DNA from 2 places in the Streptomyces sp. CWNU-52B genome. Region 1 is predicted to be linked to the other one. Evidence: riboswitches for the same ligand, from Rfam matches in the RefSeq annotation. Region 1 holds a riboswitch; the other holds the start of a gene.
What was found. Region 1 has a riboswitch for cobalamin ahead of ACLVWQ_RS04585 (energy-coupling factor ABC transporter permease). Riboswitches for the same ligand answer to the same signal wherever they lie in the genome.
Positions count from the first base shown of each region.

Region 2: another riboswitch for cobalamin. It lies ahead of ACLVWQ_RS15390 (ABC transporter substrate-binding protein); the one in region 1 lies ahead of ACLVWQ_RS04585 (energy-coupling factor ABC transporter permease).

Region 1 is NZ_JBLFJV010000005.1:390,817-395,813, reverse strand. Features, by position in the region: gene ACLVWQ_RS04605 (phospholipase D-like domain-containing protein) at 1-215, opposite strand, end outside; gene ACLVWQ_RS04600 (hypothetical protein) at 439-915, shown strand; gene ACLVWQ_RS04595 (hypothetical protein) at 1,161-1,913, shown strand; gene ACLVWQ_RS04590 (cellulase family glycosylhydrolase) at 1,966-3,642, opposite strand; cobalamin riboswitch at 3,874-4,056, shown strand; gene ACLVWQ_RS04585 (energy-coupling factor ABC transporter permease) at 4,086-4,817, shown strand; gene ACLVWQ_RS04580 (energy-coupling factor ABC transporter substrate-binding protein) at 4,814-4,997, shown strand, end outside.
Region 2 is NZ_JBLFJV010000013.1:93,350-98,346, forward strand. Features, by position in the region: gene ACLVWQ_RS15370 (YbaK/EbsC family protein) at 1-167, shown strand, start outside; gene ACLVWQ_RS15375 (VOC family protein) at 435-1,232, shown strand; gene ACLVWQ_RS15380 (MHYT domain-containing protein) at 1,415-2,305, shown strand; gene ACLVWQ_RS15385 (CoA-binding protein) at 2,262-2,669, opposite strand; cobalamin riboswitch at 2,848-3,033, shown strand; gene ACLVWQ_RS15390 (ABC transporter substrate-binding protein) at 3,101-4,132, shown strand; gene ACLVWQ_RS15395 (FecCD family ABC transporter permease) at 4,129-4,997, shown strand, end outside.

The DNA of each region.
Region 1 (4,997 bases):
TGCTCGGCGGACCTGATGCCCGCCAGCATCCCGGCGAAGATCTCGTCGCCGTTGCGCAGCACGGTGAGGGCGTTGCCCTCGGTCGCGGCGATGCCGATGAGTCTCTCCAGCCGGCGCCTTATCCGCTCCGCACGTTCCTGGAACACCGGCGACGCCCGGGGCTCGGAGGCTTCGGGCGTCGTCTCGCGCTCCGGCTGGTCCTGTGTACTGGTCATGGGTCACCTGGCCGGCACTCGGAGGAGTCAGGGGGGAAGCGCGCTGCCCGGTCCGGCACGGGCGCGGCGAGGAGACTGTACTCCGGCTTCCCGGGCATTCGAGGTCGAGAGAGACGAACGCGACAGTCGGACACCTCACCGCCTGACACCGTGCGCGGGGTGACAGCCCGCACCCCGCGCGGGGGATCGACCTGCCCAGGGCGTCGAAAGGACGAGCAGAGCCATGAGTGACGAGCAGGACCCGCTCCGCGAGTCGGCCGCGCCGATCGTGACCGAACCCGTGCCGGATCTCCAGCTGCAGATGCTGGTACGGCTGGTCGGCCAGGACCCGCACGCCGCACTGCCGGTCACCTTCGTCATCGGGGGTGGTCTCCTCTACGGCGACCTGATCTCCCACAAGGCGTGGACGACCGACTGGGCGCGCAGCCTGCGCGGCGTCGACGGGGCCGGCGCACAACTGCTGGAACGCTTTCCCGAGCAGGTGGACGAGGTGGTCAGCGACAAGCAGGGGCGTCAGGCCCCGCAGCGACTGCCGCAGTGGATCCACCTGCGTGACGCCACCAGTGTCGTCGGACCGGGTGACCCCGTCGTCATGCCCCTGTGGCGGGGGCGGCTCACGGATGTCTCCGGATGGTCCCTGGGCAAGCCCGACAGCTCACCCGGAATCACTGGAGAGACACCACAGGACACCCGCCGCTGACGAGGACGGCAAAACCGGTCAGGGCATTCGTACAGTCACCTTGAAGGTTGAATTCGAGACACCGCTTCGCGCGGCTGGTCAGGTGTCTTCCGTGTACGCCCCCGCCTGCACCTTTGCAGTCCACAGCGGCGCTTTCCGAGTCATATGACGGCCGGGACGAACCCGACAACTTCGGGATCATGGCCTGATGATGCGAGTAGCATCCGGCCCCAGCACCAACACGATGACGAGGAAAGGTGACCACCATGTCCGAAGTCGAATCGGCCGCCACGGAGCTCAAGTCCCAGTACGCCGCCCAGGTGTCCGCGGATCTCGATCGCAACACCACGGAGCAGGAACGTATCAGCGCCGAAGTGGCCGCGCTGGAGGAGCAGTTGCGCGCCCTGCGGCACGATCAGTCCCTGTTGGCCGAACTGCGGCGGGCGTTGGGCGGCGAAGGCCCCGCACCGGTGGCCCCGAGCGCCAAGAAGGGCTCCGCTCCGGCGCCTTCGGTGCCGCGGCAGGCCACCGCCACGGCAGGCAAGCGCAAGAAGGCCACCGCCACGAAGCCGGTGGCCAAGCCCACCGCGGCCAGGGCCACCGCCACCAAGCCCGCGGCCGCCAAGCCGGCCGACAAGGCCAGCGCCAAGTCGGCTGCCCCGAAGACCGCCGCCAGGAGCACGGTGAAGTCCGCCGCGGTCAAGCCCGCCCCCGCCAAGTCCCAGGCGGCCAAGCCGGCCGACGGTGGCCCCACTCTCGTCGAGCTCATCCGTGAGCACCTCGGCCGGCAGTCCGAGCCGCGCTCGTCCGCCGAGCTCTCCACGGCGCTGACCGAGGCCCACCCCGAGCGCGAGATCAAGCCCAAGGTCGTACGCACCACGGTGGAGGGACTCGTCGCCAGGGGCCAGGTCCAGCGCACCAAGCAGGGTTCGTCCGTCTTCTACACGGCGTCCACGTCCGCTCCGGCCGGCACCGACGCGGGCACGGCCACGGAAAAGGCTCCGGACACCGCCTCCTGACTGCCCCTCAGCCGACGGGGCACGAGGTCCCCGCCGGCCGACGGCTGCCGCGTCAGGCGGTGGCGCAGGCGGTGTCGTCGAGGGCGAACGCGGCCGGGGCCGTGTTGGCAGCGCCCTTGTTGCCGGTGAACCCGACGGTGACCGAGCCGCTCGCGGGGATGGTGGAGGTGTACGAGGCAGGGGCGACGCTCACCGTGGCGCCGCTCTGGGTCGGCGTCCCACCCCACATGGCGGAGACGGTCTGGCCGTCGGCGAAGGCGAAGACCAGTTTCCAGCCGCTGACGGCGGCGGTGCCCGTGTTGCGGATGGTGATCTCACCCTGGAAGCCGCCCGGCCACTCGCCGACGACGCGGTAACCGACGGAACAGCTCGTGCCGGGGACACTGCCCCCGTCGTCGGTGGTGACGTTCACCGTGGCCGAGCGGGGCGAGCGGTTCCCGGCCGCGTCACGTGCGTAGACGGCGAAGGTGTACGCCGTGTTCGCGCTGAGCCCGGTGACGGTGGCGGAGTTGGTGGTGGACGCGGCGACCGTGGCCTCGGAGCCACCGCTGACCCGGACGATGTCATAGGCGACGACGCCGACGTCGTCGGTCGCGGCGGTCCAGGTGAGGGTCACCGACGTGGCCGCCACGGCGGCGGCCCTGGGGGTGCCGGGAGCGGTCGGGGCCTGGGTGTCACCCGGGTCTCCGCCGCCGAAGACCGTGGCCTCCTCGGAGGTCTGCGCGATGCCGTCGGCTCCGTTGAAGATGCGCTGACCCCAGGAACTCAGCTGGTTCGGGTCGAAGCCGATCGTGAGGTCGAGGACGGGGTCGGTGTTGCCGCTCCAGGACCACGCGAGATAGCCGAGCCGGAGCTGCTGCGCCGCGGCCATCATGGTGTCCTCGTCCGGGTCGCCGTACTGGTCGGCCGGACCGCCGAACTCGCCTATCAGCAGCGGGAGTCCGGCATCGACGAAGGCGTTCAGGTAGTCGGTGATCTCCTGCGCGGTGTCGAAGACGCTGTACATGTGGATCGAGAAGATCAGGTTGCCGGTGGTGTCGGCGTCGTAGACGGACCGGGCGTTGGCCCGCATGACTCCTTGCCAGTCCTGACCCCAGTTGGGCGCGTCCACCATGATGGTGTGCTCGAAGCCGGCGGCGCGCAGCTTCTTGACGGCGGCGATCGTGGGATCGGTCCAGCCCGCGGGGTCGGTGTTGCCCCAGGGCTCGTTGCCGATGTTGATGACGACGTAGTTCTCTTCGCCGGTGAGCACGCTCTTCAGGCCGATCCAGTAGTCGGCCGCCTGGTCGAGCGTGGCGGCCGCCGCCTCCTCGCCGTACCCGGTGGTGTCGTGCACCTCCAGTACGCAGATGAGCCGGTTGGCCTTGCACTGGGCGACGACGGCGGCCACGTCCGCGGCGCTGTTCCGGGTCCAGCGGTGGCCGTTGGAGAGAACGACGCGGACGGTGTTGGCGCCGAGCGCCTTGATGTCGGCCAGCGACTGCGTCTCGCCCGGGTACCAGGTGTGGGCGTGGTTGACGCCGCGCATGACGAAATCGTTGCCGTTGCCTTCCAGCAGCCGGCCGTCGTCGACATGGAGGCCGGTCGCGAGGACGCCGGGCGACGGCGACTGGGCCTGCGCGGCAGTCGGAATCAGGGCGCCGAGGACGACGAGCCCCAGCAACGCGGCCAGTTGGGCCAGCAGGGCGCCGACATGGCTCTTTCGTGTCGTGCTTCTTGCTCTTCTCACTGCGACTCCAGAAAGTGAGCGCCAAGAAACGTGGGTTTCGGAATAGTGGGAGCGCTCCCATAGAGTCATCTCGTCAAGAGCACGTCAAGACTTGGCGCATGCTTCGGCACGTACCGAAGGGCCGCGAGGGGCCCCTGGGGACGGCGTTCCGGCCTCGTCGAGGGCCCGGTCCACACCCTCTGACCATGGACGCGCCGGTGAGGACGCCTTGTCACCACCCCGTCACGCGCACTACTGTCACCACGCCTTGGTGCTCGGGAAATCGGTGTGATGCCGGTGCGGCCCTCGCCACTGTGATCGGGAAGTCCGGCTCCAGCCCTCACGGGCAGCCACTGGGTCCTCGGACCCGGGAAGGCGGAGCACGGGTGGTCTTACCCGTAAGCCAGGAGACCGGCCAAGGCGCGTCAACCATCCACGAGGTGCTGGAGAGGGTCTGCTGAGCCATGCACATTGCCGAGGGTTTTCTTCCTCCGGCGCACGCGGTCGCCTGGGGCGTCGCGTCGGCGCCGTTCGTCGTCCACGGAGTCCGGTCGCTCACCCGTGAGGTCAAGGAGCATCCCGAGAGCACACTGCTCATCGGGGCGTCCGGGGCCTTCACCTTCGTTCTCTCCGCGCTGAAGCTGCCGTCCGTGACCGGCAGTTGCTCGCACCCCACCGGTACGGGACTGGGCGCCATCCTGTTCCGGCCACCGATCATGGCGGTTCTCGGCACCATCACGCTGCTCTTCCAGGCGCTGCTGCTCGCGCACGGCGGGCTGACCACGCTGGGCGCCAACGTCTTCTCGATGGCGATCGTCGGGCCATGGGCGGGCTACGGGATCTACCGGCTGCTGCGGCGGTTCGACGTACCGCTGATGGTCGCGGTGTTCTTCGGGGCGTTCGTCGCCGACCTGTCGACCTACTGCGTCACCAGTGTGCAGCTGGCCCTCGCGTTCCCCGACCCGAGCAGCGGGTTCCTGGGGGCGCTCGGCAAGTTCGGCTCGATCTTCGCCGTCACCCAGATCCCGCTCGCGGTGAGCGAGGGGCTGCTGACCGTGCTGGTCATGCGGCTGCTGGTGCAGTCGAGCAAGGGCGAGCTGACCCGGCTCGGTGTGTTCCTCGCGAGGAAGCAGTCCGGGACCGGGACGGCCGACACGACCGAGGCGTCCGAGGCGTCCGAGGCGGTGACCCGATGAGCCGTAACGCGAAGATCAACGCCCTGCTCCTGTTCGTCGTGGCCGCGCTCGCCGTGCTGCCACTCGCCTTCGGCCTGGGCGACCACAAGGAGGAGCCGTTCACGGGTTCCGACGCGGAGGCGGAGACGGCGATCACCGAGATCGAGCCGGACTACGAGCCGTGGTTCTCGCCCCTGTACG
Region 2 (4,997 bases), on a different contig from region 1:
CGCTCGGACTGCCCGTGGACTGGCCGGTGTTGGTGGACTCCGCCGTCGTGGACCTGCCGTACGTGCTGGTGGGCAGCGGCCGGCGCCGCGGGAAGCTGCTCGTCCCCGGCAAGGTCTTCGCCGAGCTGCCGAACGCGGTGGTGCTGGAAGGGCTCGGAGTCGCCTGAGCCGGGGCCCGTCAACACACGCAGGCGGTGGCGCCGGGTGATCTGCGCGCCCCGCGCGCGGGACCCGCGTACGGCCGTGGGGCCCTTGCCCGCCGGTTGTTTCGGGTGTGTCTCGGGGGTATTCGGACGATGAACCCCCGCCCGCCTCCGGGCGAGGAGGGCTCGGGCGGGGGATGCTGAGCGAGGCGGAACCACGGTCCGGTGAGCGCCACCACGCCGCCGGACGTCCGCCCGCATCCCTCGGCACGATTCAGGAACGGTACTGCCATGAACCGCGACGCAAGAGTCCGCAACGACGTCGTCTCCAGTCACTCGGTGGCAGGCGCCCCGTGCTGGGTCAGTCTCACAGCGCGTGACCAGGGGACAGCGGAGGAGTTCTACCGGGCGGTGCTCGGCTGGCGGTTCCGCACGACCGCGCTGATGGACCGGTTCCGGATCGCCTACGCGGACGGGGTGCCGGTGGCGGGTATCGCGGCCGTCGCCTCGACCTGGCAGATGGCCGTCGCCTGGACCCCGTACTTCGCCGTCGACAGCGCCGACGAGGCGGCCGCCCGGGGCCACGAGCGCGGCGGTACGACGGCGGTCGGGCCCATCGCCTTCCCGCCGGGCCGGGCGGCCCTCCTCGCGGACCGCGACGGAGCCGTCTTCGGCATCTGGGAGGGCCAGCTCGTCGTCGGCTGGGAGACCTGGCGCCGGGCCGCCCCCGCCTTCCTGCGGCTGCACACGCGCAACGCCTTCGACGCCGCCATGTTCTACGGCGAGGTGCTGGAGTGGGCGACCTCCCGGCCCGGCTGCTGCGAGGTGCACTACGACGGGGACGAGGTGGTGCTGCGCAGCGAGGGCGAGGTGGTGGCCCGGATCCACTCCGGCGCGGTGGAGGCCGCCCCCGACCCCACGATCCGGCCCCACTGGCAGGTCCACTTCACGGTCACCGACGTCGACGCCTGCATCCGTGCCGCGCTGGACCACGGGGGCACGGTCCGGGACGGGGCGTCCGCCACGGAGGCGGTGCTGCGGGACCCGGACGGGGCCCCGTTCACGGTGACGTCGAAGCCGCAGCGCTGAGCGTCGTCCGGGAGCCGCGCCACCGGAATGCCTTCCTCCGCCGCAAAGGCGCCTACTCCTGACCGGAATCGACTGGTGGAGGGCACAGTTGGCTGTGGATTGCACGAAACCTCTTGCTCCCGTCCCGCCACGGCACGAACATCTGTCCCCGCAAGCGTCGTATTCCGGGGGGATGTTGGCATATGCAAGGTACGGTCGACGGATTCAGTTATGGCACGCTCACACCGCTCGCGGCCTATGTCATGGCCTGTCTGGGGGCCGCGCTGGGACTGCGCTGCATCACCCGGTCCCTGCGCGACGACGCGTCGAGGAAAGCCGGCTGGCTCGCGCTGGGGGCGGCGTCCATCGGCTGCGGCATCTGGACGATGCACTTCATCGCGATGATCGGGTTCCAGGTCGAGGAGAGCCGCATCCGCTACGACGTCGGCCTGACGATCCTCAGCCTCGCGGTGGCGGTCGTCGTGGTCGGTCTCGGCGTCTTCGCCGTCGGCTACCGCGGCGCGAGCACCCTCACCCTGATCGCCGCGGGCGCCTTCACCGGCCTCGGGGTCGCCGCCATGCACTACATAGGCATGGCGGCCATCCGGCTGAACGGCGGCCTGCGGTACGACATCCCGACCGTCGCGCTCTCCGTCGTGATCGCCGTCGGCGCCGCCACCGCCGCGCTCTGGGCGGCCATCGCGATCCGAGGCTTCCTCGCCAGTCTGGGGGCGAGCCTGGTCATGGGGGTCGCCGTGACCGGGATGCACTACACGGGCATGGCGGCGGTCAGCGTGCATCTGCACGGCGTGAGCGGCGGGGTGGGCGCGGGCGGGTCCGCCCACTCGCTCCTGCTGCCGATGCTCCTCGGACCGGTCCTCTTCCTGCTGCTCGCGGCCGTGGTGGTGATGTTCGACCCGCTGCTCGTCCTCGGGGACGGCGACTGGAACGGCGGCACGTCACGCGGCCGGGCGCCCGCCCAGGACGCGGACGCACCCGCCTGGTCGGGCTCGGCGTTCGGGGCGCCGCCCAGGACGAACCGGCGGACGTTCAGCCAAGGAGGGGGATCTCGATCGCCGGGCAGCGGTCCATGACCATGTCGAGGCCGGCCGCGCGGGTGCGCTCGTAGGCGGCCTCGTCGATCACACCGAGCTGGTACCAGACGGCCTTGGCGCCGATGGACACGGCCTCGTCTGCGACGGCACCGGCCAGGTCGCTGTTGACGAACACGTCGACGACGTCGACCTCGAACGGGATGTCCGCCAGCGAGGCGTACCCCTTCTCCCCGTGGACCGTCTCGGCCTTCGGGTGGACCGGGACCACGCGCTTGCCGTAGCGCTGGAGCACCGCGGCGACGCCGTACGCGGGACGCCGCTCGTTCGACGACAGGCCGACGACGGCCCAGGTGTCGCCGAGCTCGGAGAGGATCTTGCGGATGGTTGCCGGGTCGCCGTACACGGTGGGCCTCCTGGACAGACGGGATGCGGACGGGATGCAGACGGGGTGAGTGCTGCTGCGCCGGACAACAGCGGACACGGCGTGCTGATTCCCGGGCACGTGCGGCGGGAACCGGTGTCCAGGTCCCCGCCGGGCACTCCGGCCCGCCCGTGCTGCCGCGTGGCCGGAAAACCCGCCGTGATAGCTTGCGGGAGCCAGTCGAACCCATGTACGTGGGTCAGGGAATCCGGTGGAAATCCGGAGCTGACGCGCAGCGGTGAGGGTGACGGGCGGGCATCGGCCACTGGACCCGAAGACGGTCCGGGAAGGCGCCTCGTCCGGGTGAACCCGAGTCCGAAGACCTGCTGGCGGCCTCCGCGGTCCCCTGACGGCGGGGGAGCACCGTACGACCGGGCTTCGCGTTCGAGCCCTCGACGTCTGAGGAACTTCCCGTGCCCATCGCACGACCCGCCCGCCGCGCCGCCCTGTTCGTCTCCGGGGCCATCCTGCTGACCGGCTGCGGCGCCACCGACTCACCCGACTCACCCGACGCGGACTCCGCGGCAGCCGTCACCCTGGACAACTGCGGCCACACCGTCCGGGTGGAGGCCCCGCCCCGGCGGGCCGTCTCCCTCAACCAGGGCACCACCGAGATCATGCTCTCGCTCGGCCTCGCCGACCGCATGGCCGGCACCGCCACCTGGACCGACCCGGTCATGAAGGGCCTGGCCGAGGCCAACGCCGAGGTGCCCCGGATCGCCGACAACAACCCCTCCTTCGAACGGGTCCTGGACGCCGACCCCGACTTCGTCGCCGCGTCGTTCGAGTCCACGCTCGGCAAGGGCGGCGTCGCCACCCGGGACCAGTTCGAGAAGCTCGGCGTGCCCGCGTACGTCTCGCCCTCCGACTGCGCGGGCAAGGACAACACCGGAGACGGCGACGGCGCCCGGCAGAAACCGATCGGCATCGACGTCATCTACGGCGAGATACGGGACCTGGCCCAGGTCTTCGGCGTACCGGAACGGGGCGACAAGCTCGTCGCCGAGCTGAAGCAGCGCATGACGAAGGCCACGTCGGGCATCGACGCCTCGGACGTCTCCCTCCTCTACTGGTTCGCCAACTCCGAATCGCCCTACATGGCGGGCTGCTGCGGCGCCCCCGGCATCATCACCAGGGAACTCGGCGCGAAGAACGTCTTCGACGACACCCACGAGGAATGGCCCCAGATCAACTGGGAGACGGTGGCCGACCGCGACCCCGACGTCCTGGTCATCGGCGACCTGACCCGCAAGTCGCAGACCGCCGAGTCCGCGAAGAAGAAGATCGAGTTCCTGGAGTCCGACCCGGTCACCAGGAACATGACCGCCGTCAAGAAGAAGCGGTACGTCCTGCTCAGCGGACAGGCCATGAACCCGTCCATCCGCACCGTCGAGGGCGTCGAACAAGTGGCCTCCGCGCTGCGGAAGTCCGGGCTCACGGGGTGACCCGGCCGCGCGTGGGCCTGCTCTGCGCGGCCGGTGCGGCCCTGCTCGTCGCATCCGTCGCCGTCGCGATCACCATCGGACCCGCCGACATCCGCGTCGGCGACGTCTGGTCCGTGGTCGCGTCCCACCTCGGCTGGGGGAGTACGGACCTGAGCCCCATCCGGGACGGGATCGTCTGGCAACTGCGCCTGCCGCGCACCCTCCTGGCCGCCGTCTGCGGGGCCGGACTCGCCGTGTGCGGCGCGGTCATGCAGTCCCTGCTGCGCAACCCGCTCGCCGACCCGTTCGTCCTCGGGGTCTCCTCGGGCGCCTCCACCGGCGCGGTCGTCGTGGTCGTCCTGGGAGCCGGCGGCGGCCTCGTGTCGGTCTCCGCGGGCGCGTTCCTCGGCGCGCTGCTCTCGTTCGGGCTGGTGCTGCTGCTCAGCCACACCCTCGGCGGGACGACGGACCGCGTGGTGCTGAGCGGGGTCGCCGCGATGCAGCTCTTCTCCGCCCTCACCTCCTTCGTCGTGATGACGGCCGCCGACGCCGAGACCACCCGCGGCGTCCTCTTCTGGCTGCTCGGCTCCCTGGGCGGGGTCGGCTGGACCGATGTCTGGGTCTGCCTCGCGGTGCTGGCGGTCACGCTGGTGGTCTGTCTGGCGTACGCGCGCACGCTGGACGCGTTCGCCTTCGGCCAGGACGCCGCCGCGACCCTCGGGGTGTCCGTGGCCCGCACCCGGCTGGTGCTGCTGTGCGCGACCGCGCTCCTGACGGCCGCGCTCGTCAGCTCGGCGGGCGCCATCGGCTTCGTCGGCCTCGTCCTGCCGCACGCCGCCCGCGCGCTGGTGGGTTCGGGCCACGCCCGGCTGCTGCCGGTCGCCGC